One region of the Pseudoalteromonas sp. GCY genome, then DNA from elsewhere that is predicted to be linked to it. Evidence: predicted binding sites of a transcription regulator. Region 1 holds the regulator's gene; each other region holds the start of a gene.
What was found. Region 1 encodes LexA, which represses DNA repair genes until DNA is damaged. Its sites were predicted from a motif close to TACTGTATNNNNATACAGTA; they were not measured.
Positions count from the first base shown of each region.

Region 1 (4,266 bases):
TTCCTTGTCGGGTAAGTTCCGACCTGCACGAATGGTGTAACCATGGCCACGCTGTCTCCACCCGAGACTCAGTGAAATTGAAATCGCAGTGAAGATGCTGTGTACCCGCGGCTAGACGGAAAGACCCCGTGAACCTTTACTACAGCTTGGCACTGAACATTGACCCTACATGTGTAGGATAGGTGGGAGGCTTTGAAGCAGAGACGCTAGTTTCTGTGGAGCCGACCTTGAAATACCACCCTTGTAGTGTTGATGTTCTAACTTAGGCCCCTGAATCGGGGTTGAGGACAGTGCCTGGTGGGTAGTTTGACTGGGGCGGTCTCCTCCCAAAGAGTAACGGAGGAGCACGAAGGTTTGCTAAGTACGGTCGGACATCGTACGGTTAGTGTAATGGTAGAAGCAAGCTTAACTGCGAGACAGACACGTCGAGCAGGTACGAAAGTAGGTCATAGTGATCCGGTGGTTCTGAATGGAAGGGCCATCGCTCAACGGATAAAAGGTACTCCGGGGATAACAGGCTGATACCGCCCAAGAGTTCATATCGACGGCGGTGTTTGGCACCTCGATGTCGGCTCATCACATCCTGGGGCTGAAGTCGGTCCCAAGGGTATGGCTGTTCGCCATTTAAAGTGGTACGCGAGCTGGGTTTAGAACGTCGTGAGACAGTTCGGTCCCTATCTGCCGTGGGCGTTTGAGAATTGAGAGGGGCTGCTCCTAGTACGAGAGGACCGGAGTGGACGAACCGCTGGTGTTCGGGTTGTGATGCCAATTGCATTGCCCGGTAGCTACGTTCGGAACTGATAACCGCTGAAAGCATCTAAGCGGGAAGCAGGCCTCGAGATGAGTTCTCACTTTGACTTAGAGTCAACTGAAGGGCCGTTGAAGACTACAACGTTGATAGGCGAGATGTGGAAGTGCTGTGAGGCATTAAGCTAACTCGTACTAATTACCCGTGAGGCTTAACCATACAACGCCAAAGTGGTTTATAAGCGACAGAAGTTAATAGACTAAAGTAGACAAAAGAATTTAATAAGCTTTTTCCGGATTTACATTGATGAGGGAGACTTCATTGATGAACAGAATTTCCTGGTGACTATAGCGTTTTGGACCCACCTGACCCCATGCCGAACTCAGAAGTGAAACAAAACAGCGTCGATGATAGTGTGGATTACCCATGTGAAAGTAGAACATCGCCAGGGCCAAATAAGAGAAACCCGTTGCAGCAATGCGACGGGTTTTTTGCTGTTTGTGATTTAAAAACCTCGCGAGGTAAACTCGCTCCCACTCCCACCACAGTATCAGCACAGTACAACACGGTAGGAGATGGTTTACCCGCTGATGGGTTGCAATGAAGTTCCAGCAAAAAAACATGTACATCAAAACCCGTTTCAGCAATGTGATGGTTTTTTTGCTGTTTGGGATATAGAAAATCTCGCGAGGTAAACTCGCTCCCACCACCGTATCAGCATAGTGCAACATGGTGGGAGGCGGTTTATCAGCCCTAAATCTTAATAATCTATTTCTTATTGCATAGAGTCGCAGGTTGTGCTCTGAGGCACGGACTTCGCTTCTTGTTTAATACTGCTTAATTAATGCTATCAGCAAATACACTTAAAATATGTCGAATAAAGAAACATTTGCGATTTTTTTTGAGCTGTATATACTTACAGTAAATAAACCACTGTATGGAACACCAGTTAATGCGTCCTCTAACAAAACGACAAGAACAAATCTTTGAATTAATAAAAGTATTCATAAAAGATACTGGCATGCCTCCAACTCGTGCTGAAATAGCTGATGCTTTGGGTTTTAAGAGTGCAAATGCAGCGGAAGAACATCTTAAGGCGCTTGCGAAAAAGGGAGTTATTGAAATGGTCCCTGGTGCAAGCCGTGGGATTCGACTTGTAGAGGATGAATCAGAGCAACTTGGTTTACCTATTATCGGCCGTGTTGCTGCTGGTGAGCCTATTCTGGCAGAGCAACATGTAGAAAGTCACTGTAATGTAGATGCGAGCTTTTTTAAACCTAATGCTGATTACCTTTTGAGAGTTAATGGTATGAGCATGAAGGATATTGGCATTATGGATGGTGATCTGCTAGCGGTTCACAGCACTCAGGTGGCTGAAAATGGCCAAGTGATAGTAGCTCGTGTAGAAGAGGACGTGACTGTTAAACGCTTTGAAAAGAAAGGAAAGAAAGTTTTGTTGCATGCTGAGAATGAAGAGTTTAAAGCGATTGAAGTGGATCTAGAGCATCAAAATTTCTCCATTGAAGGGTTAGCTGTAGGTGTGATTAGAAGCGCTGACTGGATGTAGTTTATGAGAGCGAGCGTAGCGTTAAATATAAAGTTGCGCTTGCTTTAACTATATTTTGTTTAGAAAGTAATAATTAACTTTTCTAACTGTGTGAAAGTAAGATGATTATAGTGACTTTAATCATTTAGTAATATTTTTAGTTTTCTGATCTTTATACACTATTTTTCATCATTCTTCGTTTTACCTTCTATAATCCCTGTTTTGATTCTAAAGTCAGTCTTCTCAAAAATCTTGCAATTTGTTTGTTTTTTGACTAATTGGTTAATAGTCGTGCAGTAAGTCTATGTACAAATAGACAATATGACAGTCATCCAATAATAACAAAAGATAACTACGAGTTGTCTTGAAGGAGACGTCAAATGAAAATTTGTCGATTAGTTGTAGCATTCATCGCAGTGCTAATCGCCATGCCCTCACTTGCTAACAGCGCTTACAATATGAGGCAAGGCGTTACAGACATTAGTCATCAAGTGTATGAGCTTCACATGACCATATTTCTAATATGTTGCGTCATTGGAGTGATTGTATTTGGGATTATGTTTTGGGCGCTTATAAAACACAGAAAGTCAAAAGGCGTTGTTGCAGCGCAATTTCATGAAAGCACCAAAGTGGAAATACTTTGGACTGCTATTCCCTTCCTGATACTCATTGGTATGGCAATACCAGCTACAAAAACGCTTATTGCTATGGAAGATACGAGTAAAGCTGATCTGACCATTAAGGTCACAGGCTCTCAGTGGAAATGGCACTATGAGTACATGGGGCATGATGTTGAGTTCTATTCTTTACTCTCTACTCCGAAAGATGAAATTAGTGACCTTAAAGAAAAAAATGAAAATTACCTGCTTGAAGTCGATAAGCATTTAGTCATTCCCACCGATAGGAAAGTTCGCTTTTTGATGACCTCAGATGATGTCATCCATTCTTGGTGGGTGCCCGATTTTGCGGTGAAGAAGGATGCCAATCCGGGCTTTATAAATGAGGCATGGACTAAGGTAAACGATGAGGGAATTTATAGGGGGCAGTGTGCGGAATTATGTGGCAAAGATCACGGCTTTATGCCAGTCGTCGTCGAGGCTGTAAGTCCTGATAAATTTGATAGTTGGCTCAACTATGCTAAAGCCGAAAAAGCAAAGGCAGAAGCCGAGTCACAAGCAGTTGCCCAACAAACTCTTTCGAAACAAGAGTTAATGGAGGTCGGTGAACAAACTTACATGGCTTATTGTGCAGCTTGCCATCAACCTACGGGGCTTGGGCTACCAGGTGTCTTCCCTGCAATGAAAGGGAGTAAAGTCGTCACTGGAGATATTAAAGATCATATAGATATTTTGCTTTTAGGTCGTCCAGGAACTGCGATGCAATCTTTTGCAAAGCAATTAACAATCAAGCAGATCGCGGGGGTGATTACCTATAAAAGAAATAGCTGGGGTAATGACACAGGCGATGTTATTCAGCCAAGCCAAATACAGCGTGAGATAGATGCATTAGAGGAGAGTAAGTAATGAGTGCCATCGTAGAAGAACATTCACACCATACGGCTCCCAAAGGCTTAAAGCGCTGGCTGTTTACCACTAATCATAAAGACATTGGAACACTGTATTTATTGTTCTCACTAACCATGTTTTTAATTGGCGGTGCTATGGCGATGGTGATCCGAGCCGAGCTTTTCCAGCCTGGGTTACAGCTTGTAGATCCGCATTTTTTTAATCAAATGACGACAGTGCATGGACTAATAATGGTATTTGGCGCAGTAATGCCCGCATTTACTGGTCTTGCCAACTGGATGATCCCAATGATGATTGGTGCTCCTGATATGGCGCTACCGAGAATGAATAATTGGAGTTTTTGGATACTACCCTTTGCATTTGCAATTTTACTGATGTCATTATTTTTAGAAGGCGGTGGGCCTGCTTTCGGTTGGACTTTTTATGCGCCACTATCTACAACGTAC
Region 1 is NZ_CP068023.1:3,874,327-3,878,592, reverse strand. It holds rRNA gene JJQ94_RS22885 (23S ribosomal RNA) at 1-967, shown strand, start outside; rRNA gene rrf (5S ribosomal RNA) at 1,086-1,199, shown strand; gene lexA (transcriptional repressor LexA) at 1,701-2,315, shown strand; gene coxB (cytochrome c oxidase subunit II) at 2,675-3,817, shown strand; gene ctaD (cytochrome c oxidase subunit I) at 3,817-4,266, shown strand, end outside.

Region 2 (4,266 bases), 1.4 Mb from region 1:
AAATGCGGGTACAGGGACGCCTTTCAGTGCATTCGTATTGATAGATTGAGCGCTGTCAATAAATCCACCTAACTCATCACAAAGCGGTTGCATAAATTGATTATACGACGTTTCCTTATTGGCGATCTTTCCAAGCAATGACTCCCAGAGCGCAGTTCTGTCTGGTAATGAAAGTGACTCAGGTAGGGTTTGAATAAATGCTTTTCCCAGCGCCGTAGAATATATCGTCTTACCTTCTCGTCTAAGAAACTGCCGTCTAAACAAAAGCTCAATAATTCCGGCCCGCGTCGCCTCAGTGCCAAGCCCGTCAGTGTCTTTCAGTACCTTTTTGATAGATTGATCGGAAACAAACCGTGCAATACCTGTCATCGCACTTAATAAGGTAGCTTCAGTGTAATGCTTTGGCGGCTGAGTTTGTTTTTCTTTAACTTCACCTTTCTCGCACAAAAGTTGCTCTCCCACCTGTAACTCCGGCAATAGGCTTTCTTTTTCTACCTCATGACCTTTAAACAGTATCTTGAATCCTTGATCTGTTATTTGTTTCGCTTGTGCTTTGAATTGACCACCACTAATCTCCAACTCCACTTTAGTTTCATTGTAGCGGTAGGGATGAAAGAATTGCGCAAGGTACTGTACAGAAATGAGTTGATAGACCTGCAACTCTCTATGCCCAAGCTGAGCACTGCGAAGCTTTTTAGTCGTTGGAATGATGGCGTGATGCGCTTCTACCTTTTTATCATTCCAACACGCTCCTTTTAGATTCAAATCAGCTAACTTAATAAACTTACTTTCTATTCCCTGATTGTGCTTAGCAGCCGCAATGACTTGTTCTCTTTCAACAAAGTGTTCTTGTGGTAGATAACGGTTATCTGATCTAGGGTAAGTGATCAGTTTATGTTTCTCATAGAGTGCCTGACAAATATCCAACACTTGCTGAGCCGATAAACCGTAGCGCTTATTTGCGTCAATCTGCAAAGAAGAAAGGTTATAGGGTAGCGGCGGATTTATCTTTTTTGGTTTCGTTTCAACCTTATTTATTGCTGCTTGCTTTTGACTGATCCGATCCGCGACATTTTCAGCTAAGGCTTTAACCAGAACACGCCCATCTTCGTCCATATAGGGCTTACATGCTTCACTTGGTACCCACTTAGCTTCAAAAACACCCCAATTTGGTTTATTGATGTGTGCAATCACTTCATAAAATGGTTTCGATACAAAGTTCTCGATTTCTAGATCCCTTCTTACAACCAAGCCAAGTACCGGAGTTTGCACTCTGCCAACCGACAAAACGGTATTCACTCCCGCTTTTTGCCCAGCCAACGTAAATGCTCTGGTTAAATTCATCCCAAATAGCCAATCCGCTCTAGCTCTTGCAAGTGCAGATACACTTAAAGGAACAAATTCTTGATTAGAACGTGTCGAAGCCAATGCCTTTTTCACAGCTTGTGGGTTCAAATCACTGATCAACAAGCGTCGGATCGTTGCTCTTTTCCGGTCTGGCAAATTTACGAATTGAAATACTTCGTCCACGAGCAATTGCCCTTCTCTATCTGGATCTCCAGCATGGTAGATTTCATCAGCTTTTGTGAGTAACTTTTTTAAAGTGCTAAGCTGCTTTTTTGTTTTTGGCTTTGCTTTGAACTGCCATTGAGTAGGCACGATTGGTAGATCATGAAACTGCCATTTTTTGTATTTGGCGTCGTAGTCTTCAGGTTCAGCTTGTTCCAACAAGTGACCTATACACCAAGAAACCACATCACCATTCGCGACTTCTATATAACCATCTTGTTTTTTATGTGGTTTTGGTAAGACATCGGCGATTGCTCGACCTAAAGAGGGTTTTTCTGCGATATAGAGTTTCATGATTGGCTTAACTGTATATAGATACAGTTATCATAGTGAATTTTGACGAAAAACGCCATAGCTGCAAAGAGACTGTCTCCAGTCTCTTTGCAAACCAACAAACTTACGTTCTTAATAAATTAAGTTGCTTGTGTTTTTGTTCGACTATCAGCGTCATTGAACTGGCCGCTTGCTCTACTTCATCTGCGAACTTCGAAAGCTCAGCAGCGGCATCTGAAATGCCCGTTGTATTTGTATTAATTTCTTCGGTAACCATACTTTGCTCTTCCGCAGCCGTCGCAATTTGTGTTACTTCATTAGAAATGCTTGTCAGCTCAGCAACTAGGGTACTCATTAACCTAGCCGATTCTTGGCAATAACTTACTGCATCTTCACCTAACTGCACAGAGCTCTCAATGATCCGGCCTGAGTTCGCGACCTCACTCTGTAGGTTATCTATTAGTTTACTAATGTCGTCCGTCGAAGCCTGTGTTTTTGACGCCAAAGCTCGAACTTCGTCGGCAACAACCGCAAAGCCGCGCCCTTGCTCCCCCGCCCTTGCCGCTTCAATTGCTGCGTTTAAGGCCAGTAAATTAGTTTGCTCTGCAATGGCTCTGATCACTTCTAGTATTTTAGAAATATCATCACTGCGCTCAGATACCTTCACGACCGCTTGTTTTGCATCAATAACTTGATCCGCCATTGATTGCACCGTTTCGGTCGTTTTAATGATGCTTTGTTCGCTTTGCTGAACTTGATCAGCGGCCTGATTCGTACTTGCAGCCGCTTTTTCCGACGCCCGAGCCACCTCTGAAGCGGTTGCACTGAGTTCGTTAATTGCAGTAACTACGCTATCTATTTCTAAATGCTGATTAGCGACTTTGTTTTTGATGTTTATCGCGGCTTCTGTTGTTCGATGCGACTGCTCATAGGAAGATTCAGCAAGACCTTTTAGGTCATCAATCATCTTTCGTAGTTTATCAGTAAAGCGGTTAAAGCCATGTGCCAAGGCAATCAACTCAGCATGATGACTCACTTCTAGCTCATGCGTTAAATCGCCTTCGCTAGAAGCTAAGTTCTCTACCCGCTCCTGAATATGCGTAAGCGGGCCGATAATTGTGTTCACTAATACCACCGCAATGGCAATGCCAATAACAGCAATAACAATACCGATAATAAGCATCCAGCGGCCAACGGAGTTTGTCGACTCCTCCAGCTGGCTTTGCAGCGTTGTGGCAGAACTCAGTGCAATTGCCTTAGGTAGTTCGATTACAAGAGACCAAGTGGTATTTGGTAAGGCAATTTTAATCGGTACTGCTACGACTAAATCCTCACCAAGCTCCTTAATCCCAGAACCTGTGTGCAGCGATTTTAACACTTCAGCCCTATCTGACTTTGTCGACTCAGCAAGTGGGCGTGCTAGGTTCTTGTAGTGACTAGAACCTACAACAAGACCAAGCTCACTTAACAAGGTTACTTTAGCGGCTCCTGAGTAAAGCGAGTTAGAGAGCTCGTCAACCATGGTTTGGAAAATCGGCAAATTTACATCCACGCCCACCAAGCCTCTAAATTGACGATTGACCACGACCGGTGTGGTCAATGAGGTCATCAGCATTTTGTTGCCCGGAGAAATTTCATATAAATAGGGCTCCATGATGCAAGGCGCTATTTTATCTTTTGCGCACAAATACCACTCGGCTTCTCGTAGGCCAAACTCATTGATTGCGTCTGCGTATTTTTCTTCTGCTGACTCAACTTTTTGCTGCATCGGACCGTTAGCTTCTTGAGTAAAGTAGAGCTCTAAGGTACCAGCGCCCGGCACAGAGTGACTTGAACCACCTTGATTGCTGACATCATTACCATCGTAACCATTCGGTTCAAACTGTGCATACATAGAAGATACAAAGCGATTTTGCTTTAGCGCACCATTGACTATTTCTTGTACTTGTTCACGGCTCAGCGGATCCTGTGTGGCGGTATGAGATAGTACACCTGCCAAAGTGTAAGGAACACGATAGGCTTCATTAATAAAGCCAGCCACGCGTTGCCCATATTGATTACCTTTAGCGATAAGGCCTTGGGATATTTCATCATAAATCGCTTGTTGGACTCCTTCACTTTGCTTGGTATTTTCCGCTGCAAGGTGAAACCACATTGTTGTCACTAATATAACAACCAAACTCGTTACTAATGCTGTTACAAAGAATAAGAGTTTGTTTTTAATCGAAGCTTGTTTCATAACATTCCCAGTTTTTAGACTTAGTATGCAAACAAATTGCACTGCACCTTCATCATCAACTTGATAAAACGAGTGACCCCTATTTTTATCGGCGACTATGAAGTCTTTTTTAACTGTAGCAAAAAATTTAATAACGTACTGAAATTTATGATGCTTAGGCGAAGTATTTTGAGGAATAAATTATA
Region 2 is NZ_CP068023.1:1,109,630-1,113,895, reverse strand. It holds gene JJQ94_RS10085 (DNA topoisomerase III) at 1-1,863, opposite strand, end outside; gene JJQ94_RS10080 (methyl-accepting chemotaxis protein) at 1,967-4,081, opposite strand.
Region 2: a site for LexA is predicted at 1,873-1,892, ahead of JJQ94_RS10085 (DNA topoisomerase III). Genes of this name have one in related genera too.

Region 3 (4,266 bases), 1.9 Mb from region 1:
ACAAACAAATTATCGCATTAGTTCAAGGCATAAAGAAATTACGCCAACTGCTTCGCTCTGAGCATAGTAAAGGCAAAGTAGACACTCAACTGTTCGTTAATGAAGACCGTAGGCTCGAGCGATTTCAGCTTAAAATCAATGTTGAAAGCCAGATAAAACGAGGGCTTTCAGCGAGGACCGCAAATATGGTCGGTTCAGCAAGACAATACTTTGAAAAAGCTTACGCTACAATTTGCGCTGTCTCATATAATGATGACTATGTAAAAGAGAAAAAAGCACAACTGGAAGGTTATTTAGAAGAGATCAGCAGTGAACTTAGAGCGTCTAACGCATCAGCGGTGAAAAAGAAAGCAGAGCAAGAACAAGACGACTTGGACGTATTGTTTGCACCGAAGAAAAAGTGGTAACACCACAATTTACATAAAAGGCTGGTCTCCCAGCCTTTTTATTACAAGTGAAGTAAACCCACTTGCTTAACCAAAAGCAAACTTAACGATAAAGAGTACTGTCAGTACCCAAACGCTGATACTGATTTCATTTGCTTTGTTACACGCCAATTTAACTGCCGTATAAGAAATAAAACCCAAAGCAATACCATGTGCGATTGAAAACGTAAGCGGTGTCATCAATAACACAACACTGACCGGAATAGCATCGCTCATCTCATCCCAGTTAATCAACTTTAGGTTTTGCAGCATTAATACCGACACATACAGTATCGCGCCTGCTGTTGCATAAGCGGGAACCATTTGTGCCAGTGGCGCAAAGAACATCATGAGTAAGAAGCAGGTCCCCACAACCACGGCTGTCAATCCTGTTCGGCCACCAACGGATACACCTGACACTGATTCAATGTATGAAGTTGTCGTTGAGGTACCGAGCACTGAGCCTGCAATCGTCGCTGTACTATCAGCTGACAGTGCTCTACCCAGTCTTGGCATACGACCATGCTCGTCAGATAATCCGGCCTTTTGCGTCACCGCAACCAATGTGCCACTGGTATCAAATAAATCGACAAATAAAAATGCAAACACAACACTGAGCATGGACAGCTCAAAAATTCCGCTCAAATCCAACTGCATATAGGTCGGCGCGATGCTTGGGGGCATATCAACAACCCCGTGATAATCTACAAGCCCAAGCCCCCACGCAATACCCGTTACCATTAAAATGCTGATAAGCACGCCACTTTTTACTTCACGGTACATGAGCGCCGCAATCACAAAAAAGCTCGCAATGGCTAATAGCGGGCCGGGAGAAGTGATATCACCAAGTTGTACTAATGTAGCATCGCTTGCGATAACAATTTTCGCGTTCTTTAGCGCGATTAACGCTAAGAATGCGCCAATACCTGCCGCGATCGCACGCTTTAGCACGATAGGTATAGCTTGGATCACCCACTCACGAACCTTGAATACGCTCAAAAATAGAAATAAACAGCCCGACATAAATACCGCGCCTAATGCACTTTGCCATGTATAACCCATGCCAAGCACAACACCATAGGTAAAAAAGGCGTTTAAGCCCATTCCAGGCGCAAGCGCTAAAGGATAGTTTGCCCATAGCCCCATAATAAAACAGCCGATTGCGGCTGCGATACAAGTTGCTACAAAAGCAGCGCCGTGATCCATACCAGCTTCTGCTAGCATTGCAGGGTTTACGAAAACGATGTAAACCATAGTAACGAATGTCGTCAAGCCAGCAATCACCTCGGTTCTTACATTGGTGTGCATAGCTTGCAGTGAAAATAACCGCTCGAGCATAACTAAAATTACAAATTTGAGGAACAAGTGGTTGGATTTTAACACGAATCACTTTAAAACTCGGACAAAATAGTTAAAATTCAGCTACACTCTGCTTATCAACATTATTGCGAATAAAGATATGGATCAAAATAGCACCGACAACTCAGCAAATCATGACTTAGAACAGCAGCTGCTGAATGTGCTTGAATTTGTAACGTCGCCATTAAAAGCGGACGCAAAATTTCCAGATCTTCACGACAATACCCAAGCTTTGAAAAAAGGCCTCTATTACCTAAAAGAAAAATCTTTTCCGCTCGCGGCAAAATGGCTAAGACTGGCGGCGATGTCTGGTGATTTAAAGGCACAGTTTTTTTTAGGTTTGTTGTTTATGAAAGGTCAAGGAGTGCCACCCAGCCCCTTTCATGCAGCCGCTTGGTTAAGTTTGGCCAGCAGCCAAGGGCACAAAGGCGCCGAACAGGTACTACTAGATGTACGTCGCTTCCTTACAACTAAGCGCTTTAGAGATGCACAGTGCTATGCTGCAACACTTTACGAGCAAATCCATCAACTACAGCATATTAGCCAGTAAATTAAATCTTACTCACCCAAAAAATGTTGGCTAAGCGTAGCCAAGCCTCTCTAAAGTAAACTTACGCTTTCCCTCTGCGACGATTAAAATAGATACAGTAGGAAAACTTACTATTGCTTTACTCATACTGAACTTTCGTCAATTAAGCTTTCATTTCAAAAAATCACAACCTATTGTTTTATATTGAAAATTTAAACTACATAAAAATTAAGCTTAAATATTGATTAAAAAGCTAGCAATTTCCCTTGCATTCACACACTGTATAAACTACTGTATACACATACTGTATAGATAACCAGTGAGACAATTATGTTACACAGCAATGCACTTCTACAGCCAAACAATTCAACTTATTACACACTTAACGAAATCAATAATGTAATAGCTGAAGATGAGATCGTCGCTAGCTTAGAGTTACTTAAAGTTTTACATAAATGTCAGCATAAACAAGGCTGGACGCTACTCGTTGCACCCGATAATGTACCAAACAAGTCACTACTAGAAAGCGCTTCAGTTGATGCAAGCAAGTTGCTCGTCATTAGGCAAAAGCACATATACGACCTTGAGTATGTACTTAAAAGTGCTATCAGCAATGGTAATTTCGCTGCTGTGGTGATTTGGACAGATATTGCTTCTGTGCAAACTATCAACAAAATGGAACTGCCGGTATCTGACGTTGCGATCCACTGTTTTCAAAGCGCTTAACAAGCTACAATAACAGGATATAAATTTGTTAAAACTGAAGTTTTTATGTCTTGTTATTGCAATTCATCTCTTCCCTATTCACAATGTTGTGAGCCTTATCTTAAGGGACAAAAATTCGCAGAGCGTCCACAAATACTCATGCGCTCTCGCTATACTGCATACTGCTTAAAAGATGCAAAGTATATTCATGACACCTACGCCCATGCTGAACAAGCACAAAACAATGTCAACGATATTGCTGCATTTGCTAATTACGCACACTTTATAAAATTGGAAGTGCTAGAAGAAGTAGTAGAAGCTACTCAGGGGATCGTTGAGTTTAAGGCGCACTATATCGCGGAAAACACGCATTATATACTCCATGAGCGGTCAAATTTTATTACCGAAGCAGGCAGATGGTATTACTTAGATGGCGAATTGTACGATACGCCTACAACCAAAGTAGGCAGAAATGACGTCTGTCCGTGCGGCAGTGATAAAAAGTACAAAAAGTGCCACGGTAGCTAAAGTAACCTGAATTAGAGATTAGATACAAGGCAATAAAAAAGGCTTGAAGAAGCGAGCTAAGGATGATTAAGGGCCATTCAGCTTAAACATGAAGCGCGATAAGCATGGCGTTTAATGTCATAACGAAGCGAATAGCTGTAAAATGGCAAGTTTAATACCAGTTTGACTTATACTTGCTCAATTTGAAGGAGTAAAAGCTGCTGATGTTGTTACGCCGTCGCGCGTAACATACTCTGCATATCTCCCGTTGCAATTTGATCATAGAAACCAGCCGCATCCATTGCTTTATCAGCAACTAAGGCCAGTTTACCTTGCGCGCTCGCCAAACGTCTTTTAACCGCTGGTTCCAAATTTTCTACAACGTCGAGTGGAATATGCTTTTTATCATTTCGTGCAGCAAAAGGTTCTGGATTTAAATTTTCCTGCAATCGCAAAGTCGCCATCGCCCCCATAGATACCAGCTGCGCGTTATGCTGACCAATAAGCATATTGTACTCTTTTGGCGCAAGCGGCTTTTGTGGACCTATTTCAAATTGCTTTTTTAGTGTTTCTTCTGAGTTATCTTTTGCGGCAGCTTCAGATTTTGGTAGGTGAAATTGGCTAAAATCTAATGCATCGGTTGATAGCATAGATAACAGCATGGCAAAATCGGCAGAGCGCGTCTCATGAACACTAATGTTCAATGCGGATCCTAATTGCGACTCACTGATTAAAACGCCA
Region 3 is NZ_CP068023.1:1,605,169-1,609,434, reverse strand. It holds gene JJQ94_RS12270 (hypothetical protein) at 1-407, shown strand, start outside; gene JJQ94_RS12265 (NCS2 family permease) at 474-1,763, opposite strand; gene JJQ94_RS12260 (tetratricopeptide repeat protein) at 1,885-2,334, shown strand; gene JJQ94_RS12255 (SulA-like leucine-rich domain-containing protein) at 2,644-3,039, shown strand; gene JJQ94_RS12250 (YchJ family protein) at 3,085-3,546, shown strand; gene JJQ94_RS12245 (VC2046/SO_2500 family protein) at 3,756-4,266, opposite strand, start outside.
Region 3: a site for LexA is predicted at 2,603-2,622, ahead of JJQ94_RS12255 (SulA-like leucine-rich domain-containing protein). Genes of this name have one in related genera too.